DNA from 3 places in the Lysinibacillus sp. Y5S-8 genome. Region 1 is predicted to be linked to each of the others. Evidence: a T-box and tRNA genes for the amino acid it is inferred to sense, from the RefSeq annotation. Region 1 holds a T-box; the other regions hold tRNA genes.
The links. A T-box is a leader RNA that pairs with one kind of tRNA and senses whether it is charged. The one in region 1 lies ahead of V6670_RS16020 (valine--tRNA ligase), so its partner is inferred to be a tRNA-Val.
Positions count from the first base shown of each region.

Region 1 (3,222 bases):
TTACACGTTCAATCGTTTCATTTAAGCGTGTTAAGATCCATTTGTCAGCAACGGATTTTTCACCTGTTAAGTCGATTTCATCATAGGTCATACCGTCCATATTCATAAGTGCGAAACGTGATGCATTCCAAATCTTATTGGCAAAATTCCATACTGCCTCTACTTTTTCAGTTGTATAGCGTAAATCTTGACCAGGTGATGAACCAGTCGCTAGGAAATAGCGTAAAGAGTCTGCACCGTATTGCTCAATAACATCCATTGGATCTACACCATTACCAAGTGATTTACTCATTTTACGACCTTCGCCATCACGTACTAAACCGTGAATTAACACATCTTTGAATGGGCGTTGACCTGTAAATTCAAGACCTTGGAAAATCATGCGAGATACCCAGAAGAAAATAATATCATATCCCGTTACTAATGTGCTGGTTGGGTAATAACGTTTATATTCTTCATTTGCCTCATCTGGCCAGCCCATTGTAGAAAACGGCCATAGCGCAGAAGAGAACCAAGTATCGAGTACATCTTCATCTTGTGTCCAATTTTTGGAATCAGCTGGAGCTTCTTTTCCTACGTAAACTTCGCCTGTTTCATTATGATACCAAGCTGGGATTTGATGGCCCCACCATAATTGACGAGAAATACACCAATCACGGATATTCTCCATCCAACGAGAATATGTGTTTTCAAAACGAGCTGGGACAAAGTTTACTTTCCCTTCTTCGTCTTTTTGAAGCTCGAGGGAAGTGTCAGCAAGTGGTTGCATTTTAACGAACCATTGTGCTGAAAGGTATGGCTCAACAACAGCACCAGAACGTTCAGAGTGACCTACTGAATGCATATGCTCTTCAATACGAATCAGCACGCCTGCTTCTTGTAAATCAGCAACAATTTGCTTACGGCATTCAAAACGATCCATCCCTTTATATTTGCCGGCAAGATCATTCATTGTACCGTCTTCATTCATCACAAGAATGCGCTCTAGGTTGTGACGATTTCCAACTTCAAAGTCGTTCGGATCATGTGCTGGTGTCATTTTTACAACTCCAGTACCAAATTCCTTATCAACATAGTCATCAGCTACAATCGGAATTTCACGACCTACAATCGGTAAAATAACTGTTTTACCAATTAAATGCTGATAGCGCTCATCGTTCGGGTGAACAGCTACCCCAGAGTCACCGAGCATTGTTTCAGGACGTGTTGTAGCAACTTCTACATATCCTGAACCATCCGCTAAAGGATATTTCATATGATAGAATGCACCTTGCACATCCTGATAAATTACCTCAATATCAGATAGTGCTGTTTTCGCTGCTGGATCCCAGTTGATAATACGTTCGCCACGGTAAATTAAACCTTTTTCATATAACTCAATAAAAACTGTTTTAACTGCATCTGAAAGACCTTTATCTAGTGTGAAACGTTCACGTGTGTAGTCTAAACCAAGGCCAAGCTTTGCCCATTGATCACGAATATGTCCAGCATATTCTTCTTTCCATTCCCATGTTTTTTCAAGGAATTTTTCACGGCCTAAATCATAACGTGTAATATTATCCTCACGCAGTTTTGCTTCTACTTTTGCTTGTGTTGCGATCCCTGCATGGTCCATACCTGGTAACCAAAGGGCATCATAGCCTTGCATGCGTTTCATACGAGTAAGGATATCTTGTAATGTTGTATCCCAAGCATGCCCAAGATGTAATTTACCTGTTACGTTCGGTGGTGGAATAACGATGGAATAAGGCTTTTTCCCACTTTCAGGCTGTGCCTCGAAAAATTTCCCTTGTAACCACCATTCATAGCGACCGGCTTCAATGGACTGTGGGTCATATTTAGTTGGCATTGAAATGTTTTCTGTCATCTTGACTCCTCCTATTGTTTGAAGACTATTGGTAAAGAAATGCTGTTCATTTTTTTACCCAATAAAAAAACTCCTCTCGTCTAAAAGGACGAAGGAGTTTTAATTCGCGGTACCACCTTTAATTCCAGCAGCGGTTAAGATCAATGCTAAATGACACATTTTCTCAGCCTTCCCTACTGGCTCTTAATTCGGTAACGGTGTTTAACCGGCTTTAACTACTGTTAGTTCACTAAAGCTGCTCAAGGGCTACCTTCAACTAAGTACAAATAGAAACTTCTCAGCTACCGTTTCCTCTCTGAAAATGTAGACATAATTTACTCTTCCCTATCATAGCATCTGTATTTGATTTTCCTTATTGTACCGCAGAATCGTGTCATTTTTCAAGTGATTTAGTCATCTTTTAGTAAGAGTAAAGTAAATAGAAAAGGAAGTGACAATTCAATGCGTCGACGCAAGTATAACCCTTGGCTTTTACCCCCTTGGCTACGACAAGTTCGTTTTTATTGTAGAACCATTATTGTGCCAATTTGTGCTTTTCAGTTTATCCGTGTCATTATTGTGCCAACATCAGGCGATTTAGTCTTCTTATTGCTCCTACTACTTCTCTGCTATTTACTTTTGAAAGACATCATTTGAAACACGGACTTTAAGCGGTGTATACTCTTCTGTTAGGTCCCAAATCATGGAAGGCACTTCATGCCAAGTGCTGGATTCACGTACAACAATATGGCTTGAGGATTCTCTCATTGCTATCTTTTGGTCAACTGTTGTAGAGGTCTCTTGGCGTGAAGCTGCTGCTACTGCGGTAGGTTGTTTCACTTGAACACTTTCCTCGATTACAGCCATTTTTTCTTCTTGATCGAAAGCATGAGCCATTAGGTGTGGATTGTCTAAAGTATCATTTTCAACAACGGGTTCATATTCGTTAAAAATACTTGTAACTGTCCACTCAAGCTGACACATCTGATTCGACAGACTAGGGCGAATATCTTTGACCATTAAATCTTTGACATCTGATTCTTTTGGTAAATCCACATGTAAAGGTACAGCATACTCAAAATAACCAGTATCTCCTTGGACATCAAGGGCATCAATTGTAATTAAATTATCATCACCTGTAAATGCTTGCATATCTTGAAAATCAAAACGAACATGTGCAGTAATATGGTAGATGCCCATTAATCGAAGTGAATCCTCTAACTGCATGGCTTGCCACTGTGGTTTAATTTGTACAGCAGCTAATTCTGTTGGACAACCATATCCAGGAAAACAAAATGTTTCTCGCATATTCCAAGTTTTTTGTTCGATAATAATCCCTCCCTTTGCATCATATGACGATTTAAAGGATAGTATGC
Region 1 covers NZ_CP145889.1:3,291,418-3,294,639, forward strand. Annotated here, with positions in the region: gene V6670_RS16020 (valine--tRNA ligase) at 1-1,867, opposite strand, end outside; T-box leader at 1,949-2,207, opposite strand; gene V6670_RS16025 (valyl-tRNA synthetase) at 2,480-3,154, opposite strand.

Region 2 (3,222 bases), 1.6 Mb from region 1:
ACATATTGCATATATGAAATAGTTTGTTCAAATTTACAATGAATCGAATCATGGTTAGAAAATATTGTGAATGAAGAAGGAAAAGTAGTGGGAAACATCTTATTAGAAAGGAGAAACAAAATATTAGTCATGTAAAAAAGCTACTGAACCATTGATAGCGGATTCGTAGCTTTCACTCTTTACTACTATGTCATTTATTGATAAAAGAAAAAGCATGTAACACATATTTGTGCTACATGCTTGATGACCCGTACGGGATTCGAACCCGTGTTACCGCCGTGAAAGGGCGGTGTCTTAACCACTTGACCAACGGGCCGTGGCTCCGAAGGCAGGACTCGAACCTGCGACAACCTGATTAACAGTCAGGTGCTACTACCAACTGAGCTACTTCGGAATAATGATGGGCCTAAATGGACTCGAACCATCGACCTCACGCTTATCAGGCGTGCGCTCTAACCAGCTGAGCTATAGGCCCATTTTGGAGCGGGTGATGAGAATCGAACTCACGACATCAGCTTGGAAGGCTGAGGTTTTACCATTAAACTACACCCGCAAATAATGGTGGGTCAGGACGGAATCGAACCGCCGACACTTAGAGCTTCAATCTAATGCTCTACCAACTGAGCTACTGACCCAAAATGGAGGAGGTAGAGGGATTCGAACCCCCGCGCGGTGTTACCCGCCTGTCGGTTTTCAAGACCGATCCCTTCAGCCAGACTTGGGTATACCTCCAAAAATATTGAACTGGTGGAGCCTAGCGGGATCGAACCGCTGACCTCCTGCGTGCAAGGCAGGCGCTCTCCCAGCTGAGCTAAGGCCCCATTTAACATAAAAAATGGTCGGAATGACAGGATTCGAACCTACGACCCCTTGGTCCCAAACCAAGTGCTCTACCAAGCTGAGCTACATTCCGAAAACATAAATTTATTGGCGCGCCCGACAGGAGTCGAACCCATAACCTTCTGATCCGTAGTCAGACGCTCTATCCAATTGAGCTACGGGCGCAATATTCATTAAAAACGATGAGCCATGAAGGACTCGAACCTTCGACCCTCTGATTAAAAGTCAGATGCTCTACCAACTGAGCTAATGGCTCGTAAAAAAGAAAAATGGCTGGGGTACTAGGATTCGAACCTAGGCATGACGGAATCAAAATCCGTTGCCTTACCGCTTGGCTATACCCCAATTTGAAAATGGGGCGACTGATGGGAATCGAACCCACGAATGTCGGAACCACAATCCGATGCGTTAACCACTTCGCCACAATCGCCACTATATAAATTATAACAGCTGTATATGAACGAGTACCTCAATACCTGGCAGGGGCAGTAGGAATCGAACCCACACCAAAGGTTTTGGAGACCTCTATTCTACCGTTGAACTATGCCCCTAAAATGGTGGAGGGGGACGGATTCGAACCGCCGAACCCTAAGGAGCGGATTTACAGTCCGCCGCGTTTAGCCACTTCGCTACCCCTCCAAGGGAATGGTGCCGGCGATAGGAGTCGAACCCACGACCTACTGATTACAAGTCAGTTGCTCTACCAACTGAGCTACACCGGCAAAAAAAAATGGCGGTCCCGACCGGGATCGAACCGGCGATCTCCTGCGTGACAGGCAGGCATGTTAACCGCTACACCACGGGACCATTTGGTTGCGGGGGCTGGATTTGAACCAACGACCTTCGGGTTATGAGCCCGACGAGCTACCACTGCTCCACCCCGCGATAATACTATACTGTTGTATAAATAATGGTGGAGGATGACGGGCTCGAACCGCCGACCCTCTGCTTGTAAGGCAGATGCTCTCCCAGCTGAGCTAATCCTCCACGAAAAATAAGCGAAGCGATGTCCTACTCTCACAGGGGGAAGCCCCCAACTACCATCGGCGCTAAAGAGCTTAACTTCCGTGTTCGGTATGGGAACGGGTGTGGCCTCTTTGCCATCATCACTTCACTTATTCAGTTGAAAGAGTTGTTCTTTCAAAACTGGATAAACGTGCATTGAATGTTTCAAACGTTTTTGGTTAAGTCCTCGATCGATTAGTATTCGTCAGCTCCATGTGTCACCACACTTCCACCTCGAACCTATCTACCTCATCGTCTTTGAGGGATCTTACTTACTTGCGTAATGGGAAATCTCATCTTGAGGGGGGCTTCATGCTTAGATGCTTTCAGCACTTATCCCGTCCACACATAGCTACCCAGCGATGCCTTTGGCAAGACAACTGGTACACCAGCGGTGTGTCCATCCCGGTCCTCTCGTACTAAGGACAGCTCCTCTCAAATTTCCTACGCCCACGACGGATAGGGACCGAACTGTCTCACGACGTTCTGAACCCAGCTCGCGTACCGCTTTAATGGGCGAACAGCCCAACCCTTGGGACCGACTACAGCCCCAGGATGCGATGAGCCGACATCGAGGTGCCAAACCTCCCCGTCGATGTGGACTCTTGGGGGAGATAAGCCTGTTATCCCCGGGGTAGCTTTTATCCGTTGAGCGATGGCCCTTCCATGCGGAACCACCGGATCACTAAGCCCGTCTTTCGACCCTGCTCGACTTGTAGGTCTCGCAGTCAAGCTCCCTTGTGCCTTTACACTCTACGAATGATTTCCAACCATTCTGAGGGAACCTTTGGGCGCCTCCGTTACCTTTTAGGAGGCGACCGCCCCAGTCAAACTGTCCGCCTGACACTGTCTCCTGCCCCGCTAAGGGGCATGGGTTAGAATTTCAATACAACCAGGGTAGTATCCCACCGACGCCTCCTTCGAAGCTGGCGCTCCGAGATCTCTGGCTCCTACCTATCCTGTACAAGTTGTACCAAAATTCAATATCAGGCTACAGTAAAGCTCCACGGGGTCTTTCCGTCCTGTCGCGGGTAACCTGCATCTTCACAGGTACTATAATTTCACCGAGTCTCTCGTTGAGACAGTGCCCAGATCGTTACGCCTTTCGTGCGGGTCGGAACTTACCCGACAAGGAATTTCGCTACCTTAGGACCGTTATAGTTACGGCCGCCGTTTACTGGGGCTTCAATTCGCAGCTTCGCTTGCGCTAACCACTCCTCTTAACCTTCCAGCACCGGGCAGGCGTCAGCCCCTATACGTCACCTTACGGTTTTGCAGAGACCTGTGTTTTTGCTAAACAGTCGCCTGGGCCTATTCACTGCGGCTCTCATGCGCTTGCACGCTCAAGAGCACCCCTTCTCCCGAAGTTACGGGGTC
Region 2 covers NZ_CP145889.1:255,731-258,952, reverse strand. Annotated here, with positions in the region: tRNA gene V6670_RS01250 (tRNA-Glu) at 245-316, opposite strand; tRNA gene V6670_RS01245 (tRNA-Asn) at 318-394, opposite strand; tRNA gene V6670_RS01240 (tRNA-Ile) at 402-475, opposite strand; tRNA gene V6670_RS01235 (tRNA-Gly) at 480-553, opposite strand; tRNA gene V6670_RS01230 (tRNA-Phe) at 560-635, opposite strand; tRNA gene V6670_RS01225 (tRNA-Ser) at 640-732, opposite strand; tRNA gene V6670_RS01220 (tRNA-Ala) at 746-821, opposite strand; tRNA gene V6670_RS01215 (tRNA-Pro) at 837-913, opposite strand; tRNA gene V6670_RS01210 (tRNA-Arg) at 929-1,005, opposite strand; tRNA gene V6670_RS01205 (tRNA-Lys) at 1,024-1,096, opposite strand; tRNA gene V6670_RS01200 (tRNA-Gln) at 1,111-1,185, opposite strand; tRNA gene V6670_RS01195 (tRNA-His) at 1,195-1,270, opposite strand; tRNA gene V6670_RS01190 (tRNA-Trp) at 1,318-1,391, opposite strand; tRNA gene V6670_RS01185 (tRNA-Tyr) at 1,396-1,479, opposite strand; tRNA gene V6670_RS01180 (tRNA-Thr) at 1,487-1,562, opposite strand; tRNA gene V6670_RS01175 (tRNA-Asp) at 1,572-1,647, opposite strand; tRNA gene V6670_RS01170 (tRNA-Met) at 1,651-1,725, opposite strand; tRNA gene V6670_RS01165 (tRNA-Val) at 1,752-1,827, opposite strand; rRNA gene rrf (5S ribosomal RNA) at 1,839-1,954, opposite strand; rRNA gene V6670_RS01155 (23S ribosomal RNA) at 2,021-3,222, opposite strand, start outside.
Region 2: it has a tRNA-Val gene. The T-box ahead of V6670_RS16020 (valine--tRNA ligase) is inferred to sense a tRNA for this amino acid. The anticodon was not compared.

Region 3 (3,222 bases), 340 kb from region 1:
GCCCGACGAGCTACCACTGCTCCACCCCGCGATAATTTTATACTGTTTCGAGTTTTTAAAGCACCATTTATAAAGATTTAAAACTGGAGGAGGTAGAGGGATTCGAACCCCCGCGCGGTGTTACCCGCCTGTCGGTTTTCAAGACCGATCCCTTCAGCCAGACTTGGGTATACCTCCGTTGCATTATATAAATGGTGGACCTTGCAGGACTCGAACCTGCGACCGGACGGTTATGAGCCGTCTGCTCTAACCAACTGAGCTAAAGGTCCTTTAAGATGGCGGCAGAGGGGATCGAACCCCCGACCTTACGGGTATGAACCGTACGCTCTAGCCAGCTGAGCTACGCCGCCAGGATCTTTATACTGGTTAATTTATTATGGTGGAGCCTAGCGGGATCGAACCGCTGACCTCCTGCGTGCAAGGCAGGCGCTCTCCCAGCTGAGCTAAGGCCCCATAATTTCTTTGGAAATGGTCGGGAAGACAGGATTCGAACCTGCGACCCCTTGGTCCCAAACCAAGTGCTCTACCAAGCTGAGCTACTTCCCGTTCTTTTTTGGCGCGCCCGACAGGAGTCGAACCCATAACCTTCTGATCCGTAGTCAGACGCTCTATCCAATTGAGCTACGGGCGCATTAAAAATGGTGCCGAGGACCGGAATCGAACCGGTACGGTAGTCACCTACCGCAGGATTTTAAGTCCTGTGCGTCTGCCAGTTCCGCCACCCCGGCACATTTGGAGCGGAAGACGAGGTTCGAACTCGCGACCCCCACCTTGGCAAGGTGGTGTTCTACCACTGAACTACTTCCGCATGTGCATAAGTTTTTTTATCTGGCAATGAAATAATGGTGCGGGTGAAGGGAGTCGAACCCCCACGCCTTGCGGCGCTAGATCCTAAGTCTAGTGCGTCTGCCAATTCCGCCACACCCGCTTATTATTATTAAAAATGGTGAGCCATGAAGGACTCGAACCTTCGACCCTCTGATTAAAAGTCAGATGCTCTACCAACTGAGCTAATGGCTCTAAAAAATGGTGCCGGCTATAGGAATCGAACCCACGACCTACTGATTACAAGTCAGTTGCTCTACCTGCTGAGCTAAACCGGCATATGGTGGAGGATGACGGGCTCGAACCGCCGACCCTCTGCTTGTAAGGCAGATGCTCTCCCAGCTGAGCTAATCCTCCTGGGTACTATGCCTAGCGACGTCCTACTCTCACAGGGGGAAGCCCCCAACTACCATCGGCGCTAAAGAGCTTAACTTCCGTGTTCGGTATGGGAACGGGTGTGACCTCTTTGCCATCATCACTAGACTTGCACATGGATGTGCTGGCTTCTGCGTTGCAACATGGATGTTGCGTTCTTAGCAGAAGTTCCTTTAATATCAGCTTCAAATAAATAGTGTCGTGAAGCTCTTTTTTTATTGAAAGTTTTGTTCTTTCAAAACTGGATAAACGGTTCATTGAATGGTTCAAACATTTTTGGTTAAGTCCTCGATCGATTAGTATTCGTCAGCTCCATGTGTCACCACACTTCCACCTCGAACCTATCTACCTCATCGTCTTTGAGGGATCTTACTTACTTGCGTAATGGGAAATCTCATCTTGAGGGGGGCTTCATGCTTAGATGCTTTCAGCACTTATCCCGTCCACACATAGCTACCCAGCGATGCCTTTGGCAAGACAACTGGTACACCAGCGGTGTGTCCATCCCGGTCCTCTCGTACTAAGGACAGCTCCTCTCAAATTTCCTACGCCCACGACGGATAGGGACCGAACTGTCTCACGACGTTCTGAACCCAGCTCGCGTACCGCTTTAATGGGCGAACAGCCCAACCCTTGGGACCGACTACAGCCCCAGGATGCGATGAGCCGACATCGAGGTGCCAAACCTCCCCGTCGATGTGGACTCTTGGGGGAGATAAGCCTGTTATCCCCGGGGTAGCTTTTATCCGTTGAGCGATGGCCCTTCCATGCGGAACCACCGGATCACTAAGCCCGTCTTTCGACCCTGCTCGACTTGTAGGTCTCGCAGTCAAGCTCCCTTGTGCCTTTACACTCTACGAATGATTTCCAACCATTCTGAGGGAACCTTTGGGCGCCTCCGTTACCTTTTAGGAGGCGACCGCCCCAGTCAAACTGTCCGCCTGACACTGTCTCCTGCCCCGCTAAGGGGCATGGGTTAGAATTTCAATACAACCAGGGTAGTATCCCACCGACGCCTCCTTCGAAGCTGGCGCTCCGAGATCTCTGGCTCCTACCTATCCTGTACAAGTTGTACCAAAATTCAATATCAGGCTACAGTAAAGCTCCACGGGGTCTTTCCGTCCTGTCGCGGGTAACCTGCATCTTCACAGGTACTATAATTTCACCGAGTCTCTCGTTGAGACAGTGCCCAGATCGTTACGCCTTTCGTGCGGGTCGGAACTTACCCGACAAGGAATTTCGCTACCTTAGGACCGTTATAGTTACGGCCGCCGTTTACTGGGGCTTCAATTCGCAGCTTCGCTTGCGCTAACCACTCCTCTTAACCTTCCAGCACCGGGCAGGCGTCAGCCCCTATACGTCACCTTACGGTTTTGCAGAGACCTGTGTTTTTGCTAAACAGTCGCCTGGGCCTATTCACTGCGGCTCTCATGCGCTTGCACGCTCAAGAGCACCCCTTCTCCCGAAGTTACGGGGTCATTTTGCCGAGTTCCTTAACGAGAGTTCTCTCGCACACCTTAGGATTCTCTCCTCGACTACCTGTGTCGGTTTGCGGTACGGGCACCTCTCACCTGATAGAGGCTTTTCTTGGCAGTGTGAAATCAGGAACTTCGTCCATACGGACTCGCCATCACAGCTCAACGTTACAGTGTGCGGATTTGCCTACACACACGCCTTACTGCTTGGACGCGCATAACCAACAGCGCGCTTACCCTATCCTACTGCGTCCCCCCATTTCTCAAACGGTGAGGAGGTGGTACAGGAATATCAACCTGTTGTCCATCGCCTACGCCTATCGGCCTCGGCTTAGGTCCCGACTAACCCTGAGCGGACGAGCCTTCCTCAGGAAACCTTAGTCATACGGTGGACGGGATTCTCACCCGTCTTTCGCTACTCATACCGGCATTCTCACTTCTAAGCGCTCCACCAGTCCTTCCGGTCTGACTTCAACGCACTTAGAACGCTCTCCTACCACTGACATCGTAGATGTCAATCCACAGCTTCGGTGAATCGTTTAGCCCC
Region 3 covers NZ_CP145889.1:3,630,957-3,634,178, forward strand. Annotated here, with positions in the region: tRNA gene V6670_RS17690 (tRNA-Met) at 1-31, opposite strand, end outside; tRNA gene V6670_RS17695 (tRNA-Ser) at 85-177, opposite strand; tRNA gene V6670_RS17700 (tRNA-Ile) at 193-269, opposite strand; tRNA gene V6670_RS17705 (tRNA-Met) at 277-350, opposite strand; tRNA gene V6670_RS17710 (tRNA-Ala) at 378-453, opposite strand; tRNA gene V6670_RS17715 (tRNA-Pro) at 470-546, opposite strand; tRNA gene V6670_RS17720 (tRNA-Arg) at 555-631, opposite strand; tRNA gene V6670_RS17725 (tRNA-Leu) at 640-728, opposite strand; tRNA gene V6670_RS17730 (tRNA-Gly) at 734-808, opposite strand; tRNA gene V6670_RS17735 (tRNA-Leu) at 844-928, opposite strand; tRNA gene V6670_RS17740 (tRNA-Lys) at 945-1,020, opposite strand; tRNA gene V6670_RS17745 (tRNA-Thr) at 1,028-1,103, opposite strand; tRNA gene V6670_RS17750 (tRNA-Val) at 1,107-1,182, opposite strand; rRNA gene rrf (5S ribosomal RNA) at 1,193-1,308, opposite strand; rRNA gene V6670_RS17760 (23S ribosomal RNA) at 1,477-3,222, opposite strand, start outside.
Region 3: it has a tRNA-Val gene. The T-box ahead of V6670_RS16020 (valine--tRNA ligase) is inferred to sense a tRNA for this amino acid. The anticodon was not compared.